3 regions of the Trinickia camelliae genome follow, and region 3 is predicted to be linked to each of the others. Evidence: predicted binding sites of a transcription regulator. Region 3 holds the regulator's gene; each other region holds the start of a gene.
What was found. Region 3 encodes HrcA, which represses chaperone genes, less so after heat shock. Its sites were predicted from a motif close to TTAGCACTCNNNNNNNNNGAGTGCTAA; they were not measured.
Positions count from the first base shown of each region.

Region 1 (5,902 bases), on a different contig from region 3:
CCTTCTTGCGATCAAAGCTGGACCAGATAACTTGCTCTGCATCGCAGACGACGGCGAGATTTGGGTTGTGCGTGACCATGATTATTTGCCGCCGCTTCTTGGCCTCGGTGAGGACGGGTACGAGCAGACTTACCACTGTCTCGTTGTCGAGATTCTCCTCGGGCTGGTCGAGAATGATCGGGTTGCGTCCCTTATCGACCAAGAGATAAAAAATCAACAGTAGGGCACCGCGCTGCCCAGGTGAAAGCTGTTCAATCTGCGTGTCCTGAAATAACAATGAGTAGCGCGGTTCCAGGAACGAGAGTCCGAAGAGAAGGTCGTAGACGTCCGTCGCAGTTTTGTCTTTCCGTAACAGTGACGCGACGCCAATGGCTGACTTGCTCCCAGCAGCGGCCGCCGCGACTTTCGTATTCAGTTCGGAGACAAAGCCTTGGATATCGACACGCTTGTTGAAATCGTATTTGTCCGTCAGAGCACGAACGACCGCGTAGCCTTCATCGGCTCCCCGGAACTCGCCGGTGTTTTGCTTGATAAGGTCAAACAGTGCGGCGGCGATCACATCGGCCGATCCGCCGAGCGTGGCCTGAAATTGAAGCTTGTATTCCTCGCGAATCAGGTTATTGCCATGAATCAGATCTTGGACAGGTTTGAACAGGTCTTCACGAGCCCTCCGTTGCGCGTCAAGAACGTCAAAAATTTCGCCAGTTAGTTTGTGTCGCAATGCGCGGTGTTCGTCGAGGCGTGCAGGTAGCTCGTCAAGTTGCTTGATGCGTGCTTGTAGACCAAGTAGCGAGTCGGGAGCATCAGGTGCTCCGGTCAGCGCAGTAAGCTTCGCGTTCCAGGTTTCAAGGGCTTGGAGGTTTTGCTGATAAGCCAATTGAGGCGCATTCAGCTTTGCGTTTAGAGCAGTCTGATCAGTCGCCAGCTTGCCCCTTTGTTCTACGGTTGCGTCGGTATCGGTCTTGAGCTTTGTCAGTTCATCTGGAATCGAACGCTCGATTTCCTCCAACGCTTGCGTGTTCACCGTGAAGGTGACCAGTTGTTCCGGCGCCAAACCGAGGACGCCGAGATCCTTGGTGGTATCGTCGACGAATTGCTTGTGAGCACGCTGCAGGACACGGAGTCGTTCGCGAACGTTTTGGATGGCCTTGAGTTTTCCGGCCAGCGCTAGCTCGCGACCGCTGTTCGCTGCAGCGGCCTCTTCGAGCGCTTTGACCTTGACGGCAATGGACTCGAGCTGCGTCGCTGCGTCTTGCTGTTCGGACGTCAGTTCGGCTGCCGGCTTCGCCAGAGCGGTCGGCTTGATCTTGTTGAGCTCTTCGATCTGACGAGTCTTGACAAGGAGGGCTTCTTGTAACGCACTCTTAACGTCTGGCTGAAGCTGCTCTTCGAAGGCGCTGATCTCCTGGTTGATCCGGTGGAGGTCCTTCCGAAAATCGTTCAACTGGATACGAAAGCCGCTCTCCTGTTGGTCGATCAGTTGATCGAAGTCGAGCGCGCCGAGTCGAATGGCTTCACCGGCGTGAGAGAAAATGACGGCGCGAAGCTCCCTTTCGAACGCATTCGAACTGCCGCTTACGTGGGCGTTGCAGAGTTCTTCGAAGTGGCCTTGCGGGATGTAGCGGACCATTTCCACCTTGTCAGCCGGCGGATCGTCGTTCAGGTTACGGGTTTCTTCCGTCGAGTCTAGCCATGTCAGCTTTCCCACGAAGTTCTTCGCAGGATCACCTGACTTACCACGGAAGCGGTTCTTCTGTAAGAACGAAAAGTGGAGCTTCTGGCGGGAGTTTCCAAGGAGGGCAACCACATCGGCGAGTGCGCTCTTGCCGCTTCCCTTGTTGCCGATGATGGCGACGAGATCGGGGTTGAGCGGCAAGTCGGTGCCGTCGAGCCACGAGCCCGGGGCCGTCAACACCTGCTTTCTGACCGACACTCTATCGATGAAGAACGTCTTGTTCGCCTCGATTTCGAGTTGTTTCGGTGGACGCTGACCAATGAAAGAACGTTTAGCCGGTTCCCAAATGGCCTGTTGGAGGCCCTGAAAGGTCGGGTCAGCTTTTATCCAGGTTATCTTGGTGGATGGAAAGTCGCCATATCCGCGCCTGTCGTTGTCGCCTTTGACGCCAACGAAACAGTGCGCATCACTGCCAGAAACAACGAGGCGGGGAACATTGCCGAGACCTTCTTGGAATTTCTTCAAAAAGGCCTTGTTTTTGTCGGTCTTCTCCCCGACGAAACAGCTACGAAGATGCGGGTCGCGAGACTCGAAGATCGGGGATGACTTAAAGAGCCCGATGAAGTAGGCGTAGTGATCTTGCCATTTGACTTCGGCCAAGCCGTCGCTCGTGTCGTACGGCATGAAGCCAATCGCCAATCCGTCCTCCACTTGTTCAATTGCATCGCGGTAGCTCTCCACAGTAATTTCTGCCATCGCAGCTCCCGCGTAGAACGCGTTGGCCTCGTCTGCCATTTCGATCTTCTTGAAGGCGTGGACCTTCAGAATATCTTCTGACAAGTTGCGGGCCAGCGAGACTAGTGCGTCGTTCGAGAGAGGGCGGTCGATGATGGCGACACGAAGAGCAGCCTTGAAATCGTGAAGCATCTGATCCGGGATTTCATCTGAAAACAGGACGTGGGCGTTGAGGCGTCCGTTTGGTGTCTTCATCGGCGCCATGAGGCGCAGTTCGATCCCCGGAAAGACCTTCTTGTGAAGCTGCGGCGCCCCGGCCTCCTTAAGTCGACGCTTTAACGCGAACCAGCCGTCAAAGGTCCAGTAGTCCATCAACGCAAAGACCGCCGGCTCCGCCGCATTCATGGCGACGATCATCTCGTCGACGAGCGACCGATTGTTCGCGGAGTTTGGATCGGCGTCAAATTTGGCTCCTTGCCAGTGAAAGGATGCCGGCGTGTGAACATGCAGGTCCCATTGCCGCCATTCTGAGCCGCGCTCTAATCGATTCGGTGATGCCATTGTCTGCCCCCCTCAACCAGCTCTTTCGTTCTTGGTAGCTGACTGCGCGTTCGCTCATGAGCGCATGGGAACGCGGAGATCTCCACATGCCATGCGGGATCGACGTGCCGCAGATGGGATCCCGTCGAGCAGCATGGTAGTGCCTTCAGGTGAATTTGTCTGAGGGGATAATTTCTACGACATAGATCCTGCAGTCTGAAAAGCTGATCACGGAGGGCGATTAGGATGGCAGCGCCGGCCGCGTCATGTTTTCGAGTTCCGCGAGCGTGACCGAGGAGTGTGATCTGCCCCGGGGGTTTACCCGAGAGTGAACGTTGGCCACCAAGATTTGCGGGGCGGCGCTTCCAGAAAGGACTCGATGTCGTACTCCACGTGCGGCAGTGCACGACAGGGCTCCATATCCTAAGTCATTGTTTTTATGAGGAAGTTTTCATGTCGGGGCATCCCGATGCGAGTGGCGGGTTCAAGATTAAGTGAACAAAGTTCAAAGTTAAGTGAATCTCGACAATAGTTAACGGCGCCGCGTCTCCCGCCTTGAATTTGTCAAAACCCATCCATATAATTAGCACTCGCTGCACGTGAGTGCTAACAAGATCTCCGCTTGGCATTCTGCCCGGCGGGCTTACTCAGCGTTCTTCAGTCTCAATCAAGAGAGGAGTGTGTATGAACCTTCGTCCTTTGCACGATCGCGTCATCGTGAAGCGTTTGGATCAAGAAACCAAGACCGCATCGGGCATCGTGATCCCTGACGCAGCTGCCGAAAAGCCGGATCAAGGCGAAGTGCTCGCCGTCGGCCCGGGCAAGCGCGATGACAAGGGCGCGCAAATCGCCCTCGACGTGAAGGTTGGCGATCGCGTCCTGTTCGGCAAGTACGCTGGCCAGACCGTCAAGGTCGACGGCAACGAACTGCTCGTGATGCGCGAAGAAGACATCATGGCAGTTGTCCAGAAGTAACTTGCCTCGGTTCGTATTCTCAAAGATTTCAAGGAGTTAGAAGATGGCAGCTAAAGACGTCGTATTCGGCGATTCCGCTCGTGCCAAGATGGTCGAGGGTGTGAACATCCTCGCCAACGCTGTGAAGGTCACGCTGGGTCCGAAGGGCCGCAACGTGGTGCTCGAGCGCAGCTTCGGCGGCCCGACCGTCACCAAGGACGGTGTGTCGGTCGCGAAGGAAATCGAGCTGAAAGACAAGCTCCAGAACATGGGCGCGCAAATGGTCAAGGAAGTCGCTTCCAAGACCAGCGACAACGCCGGCGACGGTACGACGACCGCTACGGTCCTCGCACAATCGATCGTTCGCGAAGGCATGAAGTACGTTGCATCGGGCATGAACCCGATGGACCTGAAGCGCGGCATCGACAAGGCCGTCGGCGCAGCGATCGAAGAGCTGCGCAAGATCAGCAAGCCCTGCACGACCAACAAGGAAATCGCACAAGTCGGCGCGATCTCGGCGAACAGCGACACGTCGATCGGCGATCGCATCGCTGAAGCAATGGACAAGGTCGGCAAGGAAGGCGTGATCACGGTCGAAGACGGCAAGTCGCTGTCGGACGAGCTGGACGTCGTCGAAGGCATGCAATTCGACCGCGGCTACCTGTCGCCGTACTTCATCAACAACCCGGAAAAGCAAGTCGCCGTGCTCGAAAACCCGTTCGTGCTGCTGCACGACAAGAAGGTTTCGAACATCCGTGATCTGCTGCCGGTGCTCGAGCAAGTCGCGAAGGCAGGACGCCCGCTGCTGATCATCGCAGAAGACGTCGAAGGCGAAGCGCTGGCTACGCTCGTGGTCAACAACATCCGCGGCATCCTGAAGACCGTTGCGGTCAAGGCTCCGGGCTTCGGCGATCGTCGCAAGGCGATGCTCGAAGACATCGCGATCCTGACGGGCGGCCAAGTGATCGCCGAAGAAACCGGTCTCACGCTCGAGAAGGCAACGCTGGCTGAACTGGGCCAAGCGAAGCGCATCGAAGTGGGCAAGGAAAACACGACGATCATCGACGGCGCTGGCGAAGCGAAGAACATCGAAGCGCGCGTGAAGCAAGTTCGCACGCAAATCGAAGAAGCGACGTCGGACTACGACCGTGAAAAGCTGCAAGAGCGCGTGGCCAAGCTGGCCGGCGGTGTGGCAGTGATCAAGGTCGGCGCTGCGACCGAAGTCGAAATGAAGGAAAAGAAGGCACGTGTCGAAGACGCACTGCACGCCACGCGCGCAGCCGTTGAGGAAGGCATCGTGGCAGGCGGCGGCGTTGCGCTGATCCGCGCTCGCTCGGCAGTCGTCGGCCTGAAGGGCGCGAACGCCGACCAAGACGCCGGCATCAAGATCGTGCTGCGCGCGATGGAAGAGCCGCTGCGTCAGATCGTGATCAACGGTGGCGAAGAAGCCAGCGTTGTGGTGGCGGCAGTTGCAGCAGGCAAGGGCAACTTCGGCTACAACGCAGCCACTGGCCAATACGTCGACCTGGTCGAAGACGGCGTCGTGGACCCGACGAAGGTCACGCGCACCGCGCTGCAAAACGCGGCATCGGTGGCAGGCCTGCTGCTGACGACCGACGCAGCCGTTACCGAACTGCCGAAGGAAGATGCTCCGATGCCTGGCGGTATGCCCGGCGGCATGGGCGGCATGGGCATGGACATGTAAATTCAGCGGGGTCGCTCTAAGCGGCCTTGTTGGAAATACATGGAGGGGGCGCGTCGCGAGGCGCGCCCCTCAAAGAAAAACCCGCAGCGATGCGGGTTTTTTTACGTCTGTACGTTAAGCGCGCGTTCGCTCAATGCCGAGCTTCGCCCGGCGGCGCATCAGGCTCGCTGGCAGGTGGCGTTTCCTCATCCTCGTCGTTGCGCGCCCAGAAGAAACGGTCTGGCAGATACGCGCCCATGCCCGGGCGGAACGCGTTGCGCGCCGCCTGATACAGATATTCCTGCGCTTCGCGT
Region 1 is NZ_JBCHAA010000004.1:24,501-30,402, forward strand. Features, by position in the region: gene AAHK20_RS08405 (TrlF family AAA-like ATPase) at 1-2,971, opposite strand, end outside; gene groES (co-chaperone GroES) at 3,635-3,925, shown strand; gene groL (chaperonin GroEL) at 3,969-5,609, shown strand; gene AAHK20_RS08420 (hydroxymethylpyrimidine/phosphomethylpyrimidine kinase) at 5,740-5,902, opposite strand, start outside.
Region 1: groES (co-chaperone GroES) is a predicted target of HrcA. The motif match lies at 3,534-3,560, and genes of this name have one in related genera.

Region 2 (5,902 bases), on a different contig from region 3:
CTTGTAGATTTGCTTGCCGGTCATCACGTAGACCGCTTCCATGATGACGAGCAGCCAGGAAAGGCCGAGCGTCAGCGGCACGAACAGAAAGTGATACAGCGCCGTGACGGCGAACTGCAGCCGCGACAGGTCGACGACTTCACTGCTGAGCATGTTGAGCTCCTTGGAACGAAGAGGACGCCGGCACGGCGAGCAGCGCCTGTGCGACTGCGGCGGGAGACATCGACATGTGCTCCGCCTGCGGGTGATTGAAGAAAGCGTATTTGAGCGCCATCAGGAGCACGAGCTTGATCGCGAGCACGACGGTGATGTCGCGTGCGAGCGTCGGGCCGTGCACCCAGGCGGAAATGCGTGCCCTGATGCCACGTTTCGGCGTGGGCGGACGCGCTCTATGCGGCGTATTTTTATTGGAAAGTATGGTGGTCATGATTGTTTAGGGACGATGTTGCATTGCCTTTTCAATCGGAATTGCCTAATGCCGCTCGCAATCTTTTTAAACCGGACGAGATATGTTTACTGACAGATTCGGCTAAACCCTTAGGAAATATTACGGTATGGGGAGGATAACCCTTAAGGGGCAGATGCGACAAACGGTCGCGAAACTTTCGTAAATGCCGCAGTTTTTTTGAGATTATTGTCGCAGCGCAATCATCTGTTGATATCGAGGAAAAGGCAGACGAAAAAAAGCCCGCCGTCTTTTGACGGCGGGCTCTCTATCCGCGAACCGGAAAAGCGCCGGATCCGGCGCCCGGTGGATTATGAATAGGCAGTCAGCGCGGCGCGCATTTTCTTCATCGCGCTCGCTTCGATCTGACGAATACGTTCGGCGGAAACGCCGAATTCATCGGCCAGCTCATGCAGCGTCGAGCCGCCCGAGCCATCGTCCTCGACGTTTAGCCAGCGTGCCTCGATGATGCGGCGGCTGCGCGCGTCGAGCGATTCGAGCGCTTGGGCGATGCCGTCCGTCTGCAGCTTGTCGCGCTGGCGCGCGGCGAGCACGCTGGTCGGTTCGTTGTGCGAGTCGGCCAGATAGGCGATCGGCGCGAACGATTCCTCACCGTCCTCGACTTGCCCTTCGAGCGCGATGTCGCCGCCCGAAAGCCGCGTTTCCATTTCCGTGACTTCCTCGCGCTTCACGTTGAGCTCTTTGGCGAGCCCTTCGATTTCTTCCGGCGTGAGCGAGTTCAAGCCTTGCTTATGGCTGCGGAGGTTGAAAAACAGCTTGCGCTGCGCCTTGGTCGTGGCGACTTTCACCATGCGCCAATTGCGCAAGATGTATTCGTGAATCTCTGCCTTGATCCAGTGCATCGCATACGAGACGAGGCGCACATTCTGTTCGGGATCGAAGCGCTTTACTGCCTTCATCAGCCCGATGTTGCCTTCCTGGATCAAGTCGGCGTGCGGCAGACCGTAGCCGAGATAGTTGCGAGCGATCGACACCACGAGCCGCAGGTGCGACAGGACGAGCCGGCGCGCCGAGTCGACATTGTTTTGCTCGCGGAATTCGGTGGCGAATTGACGCTCTTCCGCAGCAGTGAGCATCGGAATCCGGTTGACGGCCTGGATATAGGCGTCGATGTTGCCGAGCTGGCCGGGCAGCATCGAGGATTGCGCGAGCGTCAGTGCACCTGCCGAATCCGCCTTGGCAGGCGCCGGGCTCAACATGCTCGGAAGGGTCATTGCGTTGCTCACGGGTAAAACTCCTTTGGAATCAGACAAATGCTTACTCAGAAAAGACTCCAGCGTGGATGTTAGCACTCCAGGTTACCGAGTGCTAATACTTAGAGCGAGTAGGGTTGTCCGAGTTCCTATCGAAAATGAAGATTTGATAGCTGATGTTACACCCGATTGTGGCCTGGAGTGCCTCGGGCAAATTGGGCAAGGATCGTTTGACGGTGTGGTAAAGGCTACTGTTTTTTTCGGTTTTGAAAGAATTTTATTCTCAAAATGACGCGCATCAGAAATTTCCCGTAACATAAGATCGATTTCCGCTGGAAACCGTTGTCGCAATATCCCTCGGCACACATGTTCAACTGATTAGTTGGAGTGTTCGATGAAAAAAAGAAAGCCCTGGCGAGGCGCGTTGGCGCTCAAGGGAGCCGTACTTCTGACCCTTTGCGGCGCATGTTCTGCCGCATCCGCCGACCAGTTCGGCGTGCAAATCGGGGGCGGGATCGCTGACCACGATGTCAAGAAAGCCGATCTCGGTTTCGTGTGGGATCCGAACTTGAACTGGTGGTACATCGGCGGCTTCCACTTCACGGTGGTCGGCGAAGCGCACGTCGAGTATTGGCACGCGGACGGCGCGAATATCAACAGCAATATCTACGCATTCGGCGCGACGCCCGTGTTCCGCTTCATTAAGGATTCCGGCGCGATCCGGCCGTTTTTCGAGGCGGGCGTCGGCGTGCGATTCCTGTCGCATCCCACTATTTCAAGCACTTACACGCTCTCGACGTCGTTCCAGTTTGCGGACATGGTCGGCATCGGCGCTCAGTTCGGCAGCCGCCAGCAGTACTTGGCCGGCTTTCGTTTTCAGCATGTTTCCAACGCTGATATCAAACGACCCAATCCTGGTATAAATTTCAGCCAGATTTATCTGCAATACAACTTCTGACGAGCGTGTCCGTGCAGCGGCGCCTCGAGGCCATGGGAGCTGAGCGATGGCGGCAAAAGTAATCGAGGCGATTCGCGGGCTGGAGCGTGACCGGTTTCGCGCGATGGTCGACGGCAATGGTCAGTTGCTTGAAGAGTTGCTTTCGGAGAGCGTGAGCTTCGTTCATACGAACGGCAAGCGCGAGACGAAGCAGCAATTCATCGACGCCATCATGGCGGGCCGTCGCCGCTATCGGCAGATCGAAATCCAATCGCAGGATGTCGTGGTGGTCGGCCGCGAAACGTGTGTGGTGACGGGGCGCGTGCTGATCGAAATGGAAGCGAACAACGGGGCGCTGCTGTTTCCGATTGCCTATACGTCGATTCAGACGCAGCAGGATGGGCAGTGGCGCCTTGTCGCGTGGCAGGCCACGCGGTGCGCTGTCGAGTAACCCTGAGTGTGAGTTCGCTCGAAAAGCGGTCTTTTAGGCCGCTTTACTATTTGGATCGCTGCCTGGGGCGTTTTGCGCATCCCCGATCCAATTTCATCCCGGCGGCATGTTACGCCGCCGGGATGTATCGCACCGCTTGCCGCCTGTCTTGCTTATTGACCGTGACTACGCCGCGGCGCGTTCGTCGCCGGAGCGCCAGTCGGCGCGATTCACTGCGCTGACGACAGCATCGACGATGGCGGTCACGACGTCTTCATGCACGCCGACGCCGTAGCGCACCGCTTGCTGTCCGACGCGGCACCCGACGAACACCGCCGTACGCCCATCCGCCGCCGTCATGCTCTCGTACGACGACACCTCGATGGCCTGGCCCGCAGCCGTTGCCATCGCGCTCGCGATCGCCTGAGCGCGCGCTTCACCGTCGACGCTCGTTCCATGCTGCGCTGCGCCGGCGATCTCGCGATGCTGCCAATGCACGGCCGATGCGCCGACGCGACCGGCCGGGCCGCGCGTTTCGAAATACTCGCGAGCGAACAGCGCGCAGATCGCATCGCCCGACACTTCTTCACCCGACTGATCCGCGATGTCTTGCACGGCATGGCTGAACTCGATTTGCACGCGGCGCGGCGGCGTGAAGCCCATGCCGCGCTCGAGCAGATAGGTTGTGCCGCCCTTGCCCGACTGGCTGTTGACGCGGATCACGGCGTCGTAGCTGCGGCCGAGATCGGCGGGATCGATCGGGAGATAGGGCACTTCCCAGATCGCGTCGGATTTTTGCTGTGCGAGCCCTTTGCGAATCGCGTCCTGATGTGAGCCCGAGAACGCGGTGAAGACGAGGTCGCCCGCGTACGGATGACGCGGATGCACCGGAATCTGGTTGCAGCGCTCGACGAGGCGGCGCACGGCGTCGATATCGGAGAAGTCGAGGCCCGGGTCGATGCCTTGCGTGTAGAGATTCATCGCGAGCGTGACGAGGTCGACGTTGCCCGTGCGCTCGCCGTTGCCGAAGAGGCACCCTTCGATGCGGTCCGCGCCTGCGAGCAGCGCGAGCTCGGCGGCGGCCACGGCCGTGCCGCGATCGTTGTGCGGATGCACCGACAGCACGATGCTGTCGCGATAGCCGAGGTTGCGGTCCATCCATTCGATCTGGTCGGCGAACACGTTCGGCGTCGCGGCTTCGACCGTCGCGGGGAGATTGACGATCATCTTGTGATCGCGCGTCGGGCGCCAGACTTGCGCGACCGCGTCGCAGACTTCGCGCGCAAACGGCAGCTCGGTCATGCTGAACGTCTCCGGCGAGTATTGGTAGATCCAGTGGGTGCCGGGGCGCTTGGCCGCCTGTTCCTTGATAAGCCGTGTGCCCTCGACGGCCAGCGCCTTCACTTCATCCTTCGACGCGTTGAACACGATACGGCGGAACGACGGGCAGATCGCGTTGTAGAGGTGGACGATCGCACGCGGCACGCCTTCGAGCGCCTCGAACGTGCGCGCGATCAGGTCTTCGCGCGATTGCACGAGCACTTCGATCGTGACGTCGTCGGGAATGCGCTTTTCCTCGATCAGCTTGCGCACGAAATCGAAGTCGGTCTGCGATGCGGAGGGGAAACCGACCTCGATTTCCTTGAAGCCAATGGCGACGAGCATCTCGAAGAATTCGAGCTTCTGCGGGATGGTCATCGGCTCGATCAGCGATTGGTTGCCGTCGCGCAAATCGGTGCTCATCCAAATCGGCGCGCGCTCGATCGTTCGGCTCGGCCATTTGCGGCCGGTCAAACGCACAGACGGGAACGGACGGTACTTTTCGGCGGGGTTGCGGAGCATTGTGAGCCTCGTTCGTCGGGTCGTCTGCGGGAGGTGGCGGGTCGAGCGGCTGGCTGACTCTGCCGGCGCGTCGCAACAGCGTTGCGCCGCGGTGGCTCTCGCGATCCGTCCGAACGGTATTCGGCCGAATGCTGACGACTACAGGTTGTAAAAGGGACTGCGTTTGGGGTGAAACGGAAACTGCTGAGAACTGCTGGGAGGACCGCGCAAAACGCACGCGGTGCTACGCCTGGCTAATTACGCTAGACGTAGCGATAGCGACCGCGCTAGGCGGCCGGAAGTAATTCGGAGGGAGTTCTGCGGGGAACACATAGTGGGGACACTTTATGTCAGCGTGCTGCAGCGTGTCAACCCTTTGATTCGTCTCAAAAATTGTCCAGGGGTGAATCCGCGTGCGTTCAATCGCCGCGTTTCGCGACGCCCGCGATCACGTCGATTTGCTTGGCGACGGCCGCCGGAACCGGCGTTTCGCCGCGCAGCACCGATTCGATCCACGCCGCCGTCGTTGCCGCATCGCGCGCTTCGGGCAGGTCGACTTCGGGGGCGTCGGACGATGAGCGCTCCGGTGCGACCAGCATTTCGCTGACCCCGTCATGCAGCCAGTCGATCTGCACTTGTCGGCGAGTATCGGCCACCGCCTCGCCTTCTGTGCCGCGCGCGAGCAGCGCGCCGCCGGTTGCCACTTCCGGATGGTCGCTGAATAGTTTGGTGAGGCTCTCGCGATAGGGCGGATGCGTGTAGTTCACGAGCCGCAGCCCGGCCGGGGCGAACGGCTGGAGAATCTTGACGAGCGTATGCGTCGAGTTGCGCACGCCCATGATCTGGCGCAACGAAAGCAGACGAGCGAGCTTCGGCGCGAGCGTCGCGATCGGCGCGAACGCGACGCGGCGGCGGGCGAGCGCATCTTCAATCTCGCCATGCGTGCGCGCAGGCTCGACGCCGAGCTGCGAAAAAATCTCGGCGCTCGTGACGCGGCCTGGGTCGGTGCTGACGCCATGCACCAGCACCGGCACGCCTTCACGCGCGAGCAAGAG
Region 2 is NZ_JBCHAA010000012.1:199,956-205,857, reverse strand. Features, by position in the region: gene AAHK20_RS20675 (cytochrome ubiquinol oxidase subunit I) at 1-153, opposite strand, end outside; gene cydP (cytochrome oxidase putative small subunit CydP) at 140-427, opposite strand; gene rpoH (RNA polymerase sigma factor RpoH) at 757-1,692, opposite strand; gene AAHK20_RS20660 (acyloxyacyl hydrolase) at 2,054-2,617, shown strand; gene AAHK20_RS20655 (nuclear transport factor 2 family protein) at 2,664-3,047, shown strand; gene leuA (2-isopropylmalate synthase) at 3,213-4,868, opposite strand; gene ybiB (DNA-binding protein YbiB) at 5,267-5,902, opposite strand, start outside.
Region 2: rpoH (RNA polymerase sigma factor RpoH) is a predicted target of HrcA. The motif match lies at 1,752-1,778, and genes of this name have one in related genera.

Region 3 (5,902 bases):
CGCCGAGCATCCGCGCGACTTCCTCGATGCGGCTGGCTTTGTCGAGCGGCGAGACGGTGCTGACCGTGCCGCCGTTGTTATCAGCGGCCTTGGCCACCTGATAGTGATGGTCGCCGCGCGCCGCGACTTGCGGCAAGTGCGTGACGCACAGCACCTGCCGGTCGTGGCCAAGCTGATGCAACAGGCGTCCGACCACTTCGGCGACGCCGCCGCCGATGCCGGTATCGACTTCGTCGAAAATCAGCGTCGGCGTGGGGCTCGCGGTGCTCGCGATCACCGCGAGCGCGAGACTGATACGCGCCAGCTCGCCGCCGGACGCGACTTTCGCAAGCGGACGCAGCGGCACGCCCGCGTGGCCGGCGACGCGAAACTCGATTTGCTCCAGGCCGTGGGCGCCGCCTTCGGTCAGCGTCACGAGCGCGACTTCGAAGCTGCCGCCCGCCATCGACAATTCCTGCATCCCTGTGGTCACCGCCGCGCCGAGCGCCTTCGCGGCCTTCCCGCGCGCTTTCGACAACGCCTTCGCTTCGACGAGATAGGCTTCCTTCGCCTTGGCAACGGCTGCGCGCAGTCCGTCGAGATCGGCGGCGGCATCGAGCGCCGCCAACTGCGCGCGTCGTGCTTCGTGTTCTTCAGGCAGCGTCTCGGGCTGCAGGCGGAATTTACGCGCGATCGAATGCAGCGCGTCGAGCCGCTTATCGACTTGCGCGAGGCGGTCCGGATCGAGCTCCAGCCTTTGCGCGTAGTGCGTGAGCGAGTAGGCCGCCTCCCGCAATTGGATTTCGGCCGGTTCGAGCGACGCCAGGGCGTCGTTGAGCGCCGGATCGATCTCGGCGAGATCGCGCAGCTTCGACACGATCGAGCCGAGCTGGGCGACCATCGCATCGTCCGATTCGGACAGCGCGTTGAGCGCGCCCTGAACGCCTTCGATCAGGTTCGCCGAATGCGACAGGCGCCGGTGCTCGGCGCCGATCTCTTCCCATTCGCCCGGCTGCGGCGCGAGCTTGTCGAGTTCGGCGAGCTGCCAGGCGAGCCGTTCACGTTCCAGCTGCAGCTCGCGGTCGCGCGTTTGCGCCAATTCGACCGCGTGCGCGGCGTCGCGCCATGTCCGGTGCGCGCGCATGACGCCTGCTGCCGCGCCCGTGAGCCCGGCGTGGGTATCGAACAAGTCGCGCTGCGCGTCCGGACGCATCAGCAACTGATGCGCGTGCTGGCCATGAATATCGACGAGCATTTCGCCGACTTCGCGCAACTGCGTCAGCGTTGCCGGCGTGCCATTGATGAACGCGCGCGAGCGTCCGTTCGTATCGACGACCCGGCGCAGCAACACGCAGTCCTCGCTGTCGCCGCCGCTATCGCCGAGCGCCTGCTCTTCGAGCCAGCGCTCGACCTGCTCGTGGGTGGCGAATTCGGCGGTGATGTCGGCGCGGCTCTGGCCGGTGCGCACGACGCTCGCGTCGGCGCGGGCGCCGAGCGTCAATGCGAGCGCGTCGATCAGGATCGACTTGCCGGCGCCCGTTTCACCCGAGAAAACAGTAAAACCGCGATCGAATTCGAGATCGAGCGCGGCGACGATGACGAAGTCGCGTATCGAGAGGTGGCGGAGCATGGAGGGTCGTGGGGTTACACGAGCGGATCGTTGTCGAGCGACGGATGCTCGTTCCAGTGCAGCTTCTTTCTGAGCGTCGCGTAGTAGCTGTAGCCGACCGGGTGCAGGAATGGCACGGTATGGCGCGAGCGGCGCACGTCGATCGTATCGTTGAGCTCGAGCGCGGTGAACGATTGCATGTCGAAGTTCACGTTGACGTCGCGGCCCGCGATGATCTGGATGCTGACCTTGCTGTCGTCGGGCAGCACAATCGGCCGGTTGGACAGCGCGTGCGGCGCGATCGGCACGAGCACGATGCCGCCCAGCTGCGGATGCAGGATCGGCCCTTGCGAGGACAGCGCGTAGGCGGTCGAACCGGTCGGCGTCGCGACGATCAGCCCGTCCGAGCGCTGGTTGTACATGAAGCGGCCGTCCACCGACACATGCAACTCCGCCATGCCTGAAAAGCCGCTGCGGTTTACGACCACGTCGTTGAACGCGAGCGCGTGGTAGATCGGCTCGCCGTTGCGCATGATCCGCGACTCGAGCAGCGAGCGCTCTTCGCGCTCGAAGCTGCCGGCGAGCATCTGCGGGACGACTTGCTGCATCTCGGTCGCGGCGATGTCGGTGATGAAGCCGAGCCGCCCGTGGTTGACGCCGATCAGCGGCGTCTTATACGGCGCAAGCTGCCGGCCGATGCCGAGCATCGTGCCGTCGCCGCCGAGCACGACGGCCACGTCTGCGCGCGCGCCGATCTCCGCGGGGGTGAGCGCCGGATAGCCTGACACGCCGATATCGCGCGCCGTCTCCGCTTCGAAGACGACCTCCAGGCCGCGCTTTGCGACGCACGCGGCGAGCGACATCAGCGGTTCGCTGATGCCCGGTGTATTGCTGCGCCCGACGAGCGCAACGGTCTTGAACTGGCTGCCAATTTCCATGCCGGCATTACACCATAGGTGCGGATTGAAAAGAACCGTCGTCGCGCGTCTCCCGGCGGGCCGGCTATTCGTTTCGCGTATGCGATCGGCTTCGATTTGTCGCTAGAATGGTGACGGCTTGATGTCATTCTAGGCGTCCGAGCGCTTGCTGCGCGGCGGCTAGGCGCTCGCGGGGCAGCCGCCGTTAAGTTAAAATTTGGCTTCATGTTAGATCCACGCGCACAAACCCTCCTCAAGACGCTGATCGAGCGATACATCGCCGAAGGTCAGCCGGTCGGCTCGCGCACGTTGTCGCGCTATTCCGGGCTCGAACTGAGCCCGGCGACGATCCGCAACGTGATGTCGGACCTCGAGGAGCTGGGTCTCGTGATCAGCCCGCACACTTCGGCGGGCCGGATTCCGACGCCGCGCGGCTACCGCCTGTTCGTCGACACAATGCTGACCATCGAGTCGGCAGCCGAGGAAGAGGCAGTTACCCAGACGGTCAAGACCACGCTGCAGGTGGGCGAGCCGCAAAAGGTGGTCGCCGCCGCCGCGAGCGTGTTGTCGAACCTCTCGCAGTTCGCGGGCGTCGTGCTGACGCCGCGGCGCAGCCACGTGTTCAAGCAGATCGAGTTCATGCGGTTGTCCGACAAGCGCATCTTGCTCATCATCGTGACGCCCGAAGGCGACGTGCAGAACCGCATCATGGCGACGCAGCGCGACTACTCGCCGTCGCAGCTCACGGAAGCTTCCAACTATATCAACGCCCATTTCGCAGGCCTCTCGTTTGACGACGTGCGCCGGCGCCTGCGCGAAGAGATCGACCAACTGCGCGGCGACATGACGACGCTGATGCACGCCGCCGTTACCGCGAGCACGGACGAAACGGACACTGGCGAGACGGTGCTGATTTCCGGCGAGCGCAACCTGCTCGAAGTGGCGGACCTTTCGTCCGACATGGCGCGGCTGCGCAAGTTGTTCGACGTTTTCGATCAAAAGACGAGCCTCCTTCAGTTGCTCGACGTGTCGAGCCACGCGCAAGGCGTGCAGATTTTCATCGGCGGCGAATCGAATCTCGTGCCGATCGAGCAAATGAGCGTCGTGACGGCTCCGTACGAGGTGAACGGCAAGATTGTCGGCACGCTCGGCGTGATCGGGCCGACGCGGATGGCCTATAACCGCGTGATTCCGATCGTCGACATCACCGCGCGCCTGCTTTCGATGGCGCTCAGCCAGCAGTAGTGTCCGTGCGCCGATGCGCGCTGCCAATCGGCCGAATGGCCGAGTATGCGTGGCAAACCGCGCCGCTATAATGGTCCAGATCTGAACCGATGCTTTGCCGCCAGCCTCATGGGGCCGAGCGCGCCTTTGCTTGTTGCCTATGCGTTTTGACCTCGAGCTGCCGTCGCAGCCTGCCGCGTCGCACCGTGTCGCCGTGCTGCTGATCAATCTCGGCACGCCCGATGCGCCGACGCCGTCCGCGGTACGCCGTTATCTCGCGCAGTTTCTGTCCGACCCGCGCGTCGTCGAAATACCGTCGCTCGTCTGGCAAGCCATTCTGCGTCTGGCCATCTTGCCGTCGCGGGGGCGCACGTCCGCGAAGAAATACGCGGCAGTCTGGATGCCAGAGGGTTCACCGCTGCGGGTTTATACCGAAAAGCAGGTGGAAGCGCTGCGCCAGTTGCTGAACGCGAACGAGTATCACGTGATCGTCGAATACGCGATGCGCTACGGTACGCCGGGTATTCCTGCCATGCTCAACCAGCTCAAGCTCGCGGGCGCCGAACGCGTGCTCTTGATGCCGATGTACCCGCAGTACTCGTCGTCCACGACGGCAACTGCCTTCGACGACGCCTTCGCCGCGCTAAGGCGCATGCGCAACCAGCCGGAAATTCGCACGGTGCGCCACTACGCCGATCATCCCGCGTACATCCGCGCGCTTGCCGAGCAGGTGCGCCAGTATTGGGCGGCGCACGGCCGGCCGGATTTCTCGGCCGGCGACAAGTTGGTGCTGAGCTTTCATGGGGTGCCGAAGCGCACGCTCGATCTCGGCGACCCGTACCACGAGCAATGCCAGCAAACCGCGGCGCTGCTGACGGCCGAACTCGGACTAACCCAGGTGGAATGCCGGGTGACGTTTCAATCGCGTTTCGGCCGCGCCGAATGGCTGCAGCCCTACACGGCGCCGACGCTCAAGGAATTGGGCGCCGCAGGCGTGCGGCGCGCGGACGTCTTTTGTCCGGGCTTCACCGCCGATTGCCTCGAGACGATCGAGGAGATCGGCCTCGAGGTGCGTGACGAATTCCTGCACGCGGGCGGGAAGGAGTTTCACCGAATTCCGTGCCTGAACGCGTCCCCGGCGTGGATCGCCGCACTTGGCGAGATTGTTGCTCAGAACCTCCAAGGGTGGCCTGTCTACGCGGGGTCGCCGTTGAGCGCGGTGACGTAGCGCGCCGTGGCGAAAAGCGGCGGAACGGACAGTCCGTTCACACCGATCGATCATTCTTGCCGGCGCGGATTGCCGCACAGGCTTGCTTTGGGCGCGGCGGCGCCCACATGAATCCTATGAACTACAAGATATCGACCGAACCCGGCGCACGTTTGCGCATTGACAAGTGGCTTTGGGCCGCGCGTTTCTTCAAGACGCGTTCGCTCGCCGCGGACGCCGTCGAAAAGGGACGGGTCCGTATCGGCGGCGCGCTTGTCAAGCCGGCCAAAGATGTGCGGGTGGGCGATCTCGTCGAAATCGACATCGAACGGATCGTATGGCAAGTTCAGGTGTTGGGGATCTGCGAAGTGCGCGGACCGGCTAGCGTCGCGCAGACGCTTTATGCGGAGACGGCGGATAGCCAGGAAAAGCGCGCAGCCGAACTCGAGCGGCGCAAGACGTTCCGCGAGCCGGCAGCCGCGTTGCACGGCAGGCCGACGAAGCGCGACCGCCGTGTCATCGACAAATTTTCAGGTGGGGATTGAACAACTGTTCGAACGTGGCGTGCACGCTGCCATATTCGGTCGTGTTGTCGTTGACGGCCCCGGACATACAAATGGTGGTGGTTCCCGCGATGAGTACCAACGCGACCACCGCTATTGCAAAGGTCAGTTTCACGGTACTCCCCCTGGGAAAGCGATTCGGAAACGGGCGATTCAGCGGTTTAACGGCTTGGGGCAGGTTAGGGTTAACGTGCCTTTTTCTCGGTGCTTGTACGAAGTTTAGGGCAAACCCGAATAGTGCTCAATGTGGATGTGATAGCGAACCAGTAATCAATGTAACGGCCCATTTCTTGCGCCCGGCGCTGGTGCAGAAAGTTGCTGGGAAGGCCTTGAAAACGCCCTCTAAGCCCTTATTTGCAGCCGCGACACGCAATGATCATGTTGCGCCCTTACAACACTCTAT
Region 3 is NZ_JBCHAA010000013.1:127,327-133,228, forward strand. Features, by position in the region: gene recN (DNA repair protein RecN) at 1-1,609, opposite strand, end outside; gene AAHK20_RS21465 (NAD kinase) at 1,624-2,526, opposite strand; gene hrcA (heat-inducible transcriptional repressor HrcA) at 2,731-3,750, shown strand; gene hemH (ferrochelatase) at 3,890-4,957, shown strand; gene AAHK20_RS21480 (RNA-binding S4 domain-containing protein) at 5,074-5,481, shown strand; gene AAHK20_RS21485 (hypothetical protein) at 5,453-5,614, opposite strand.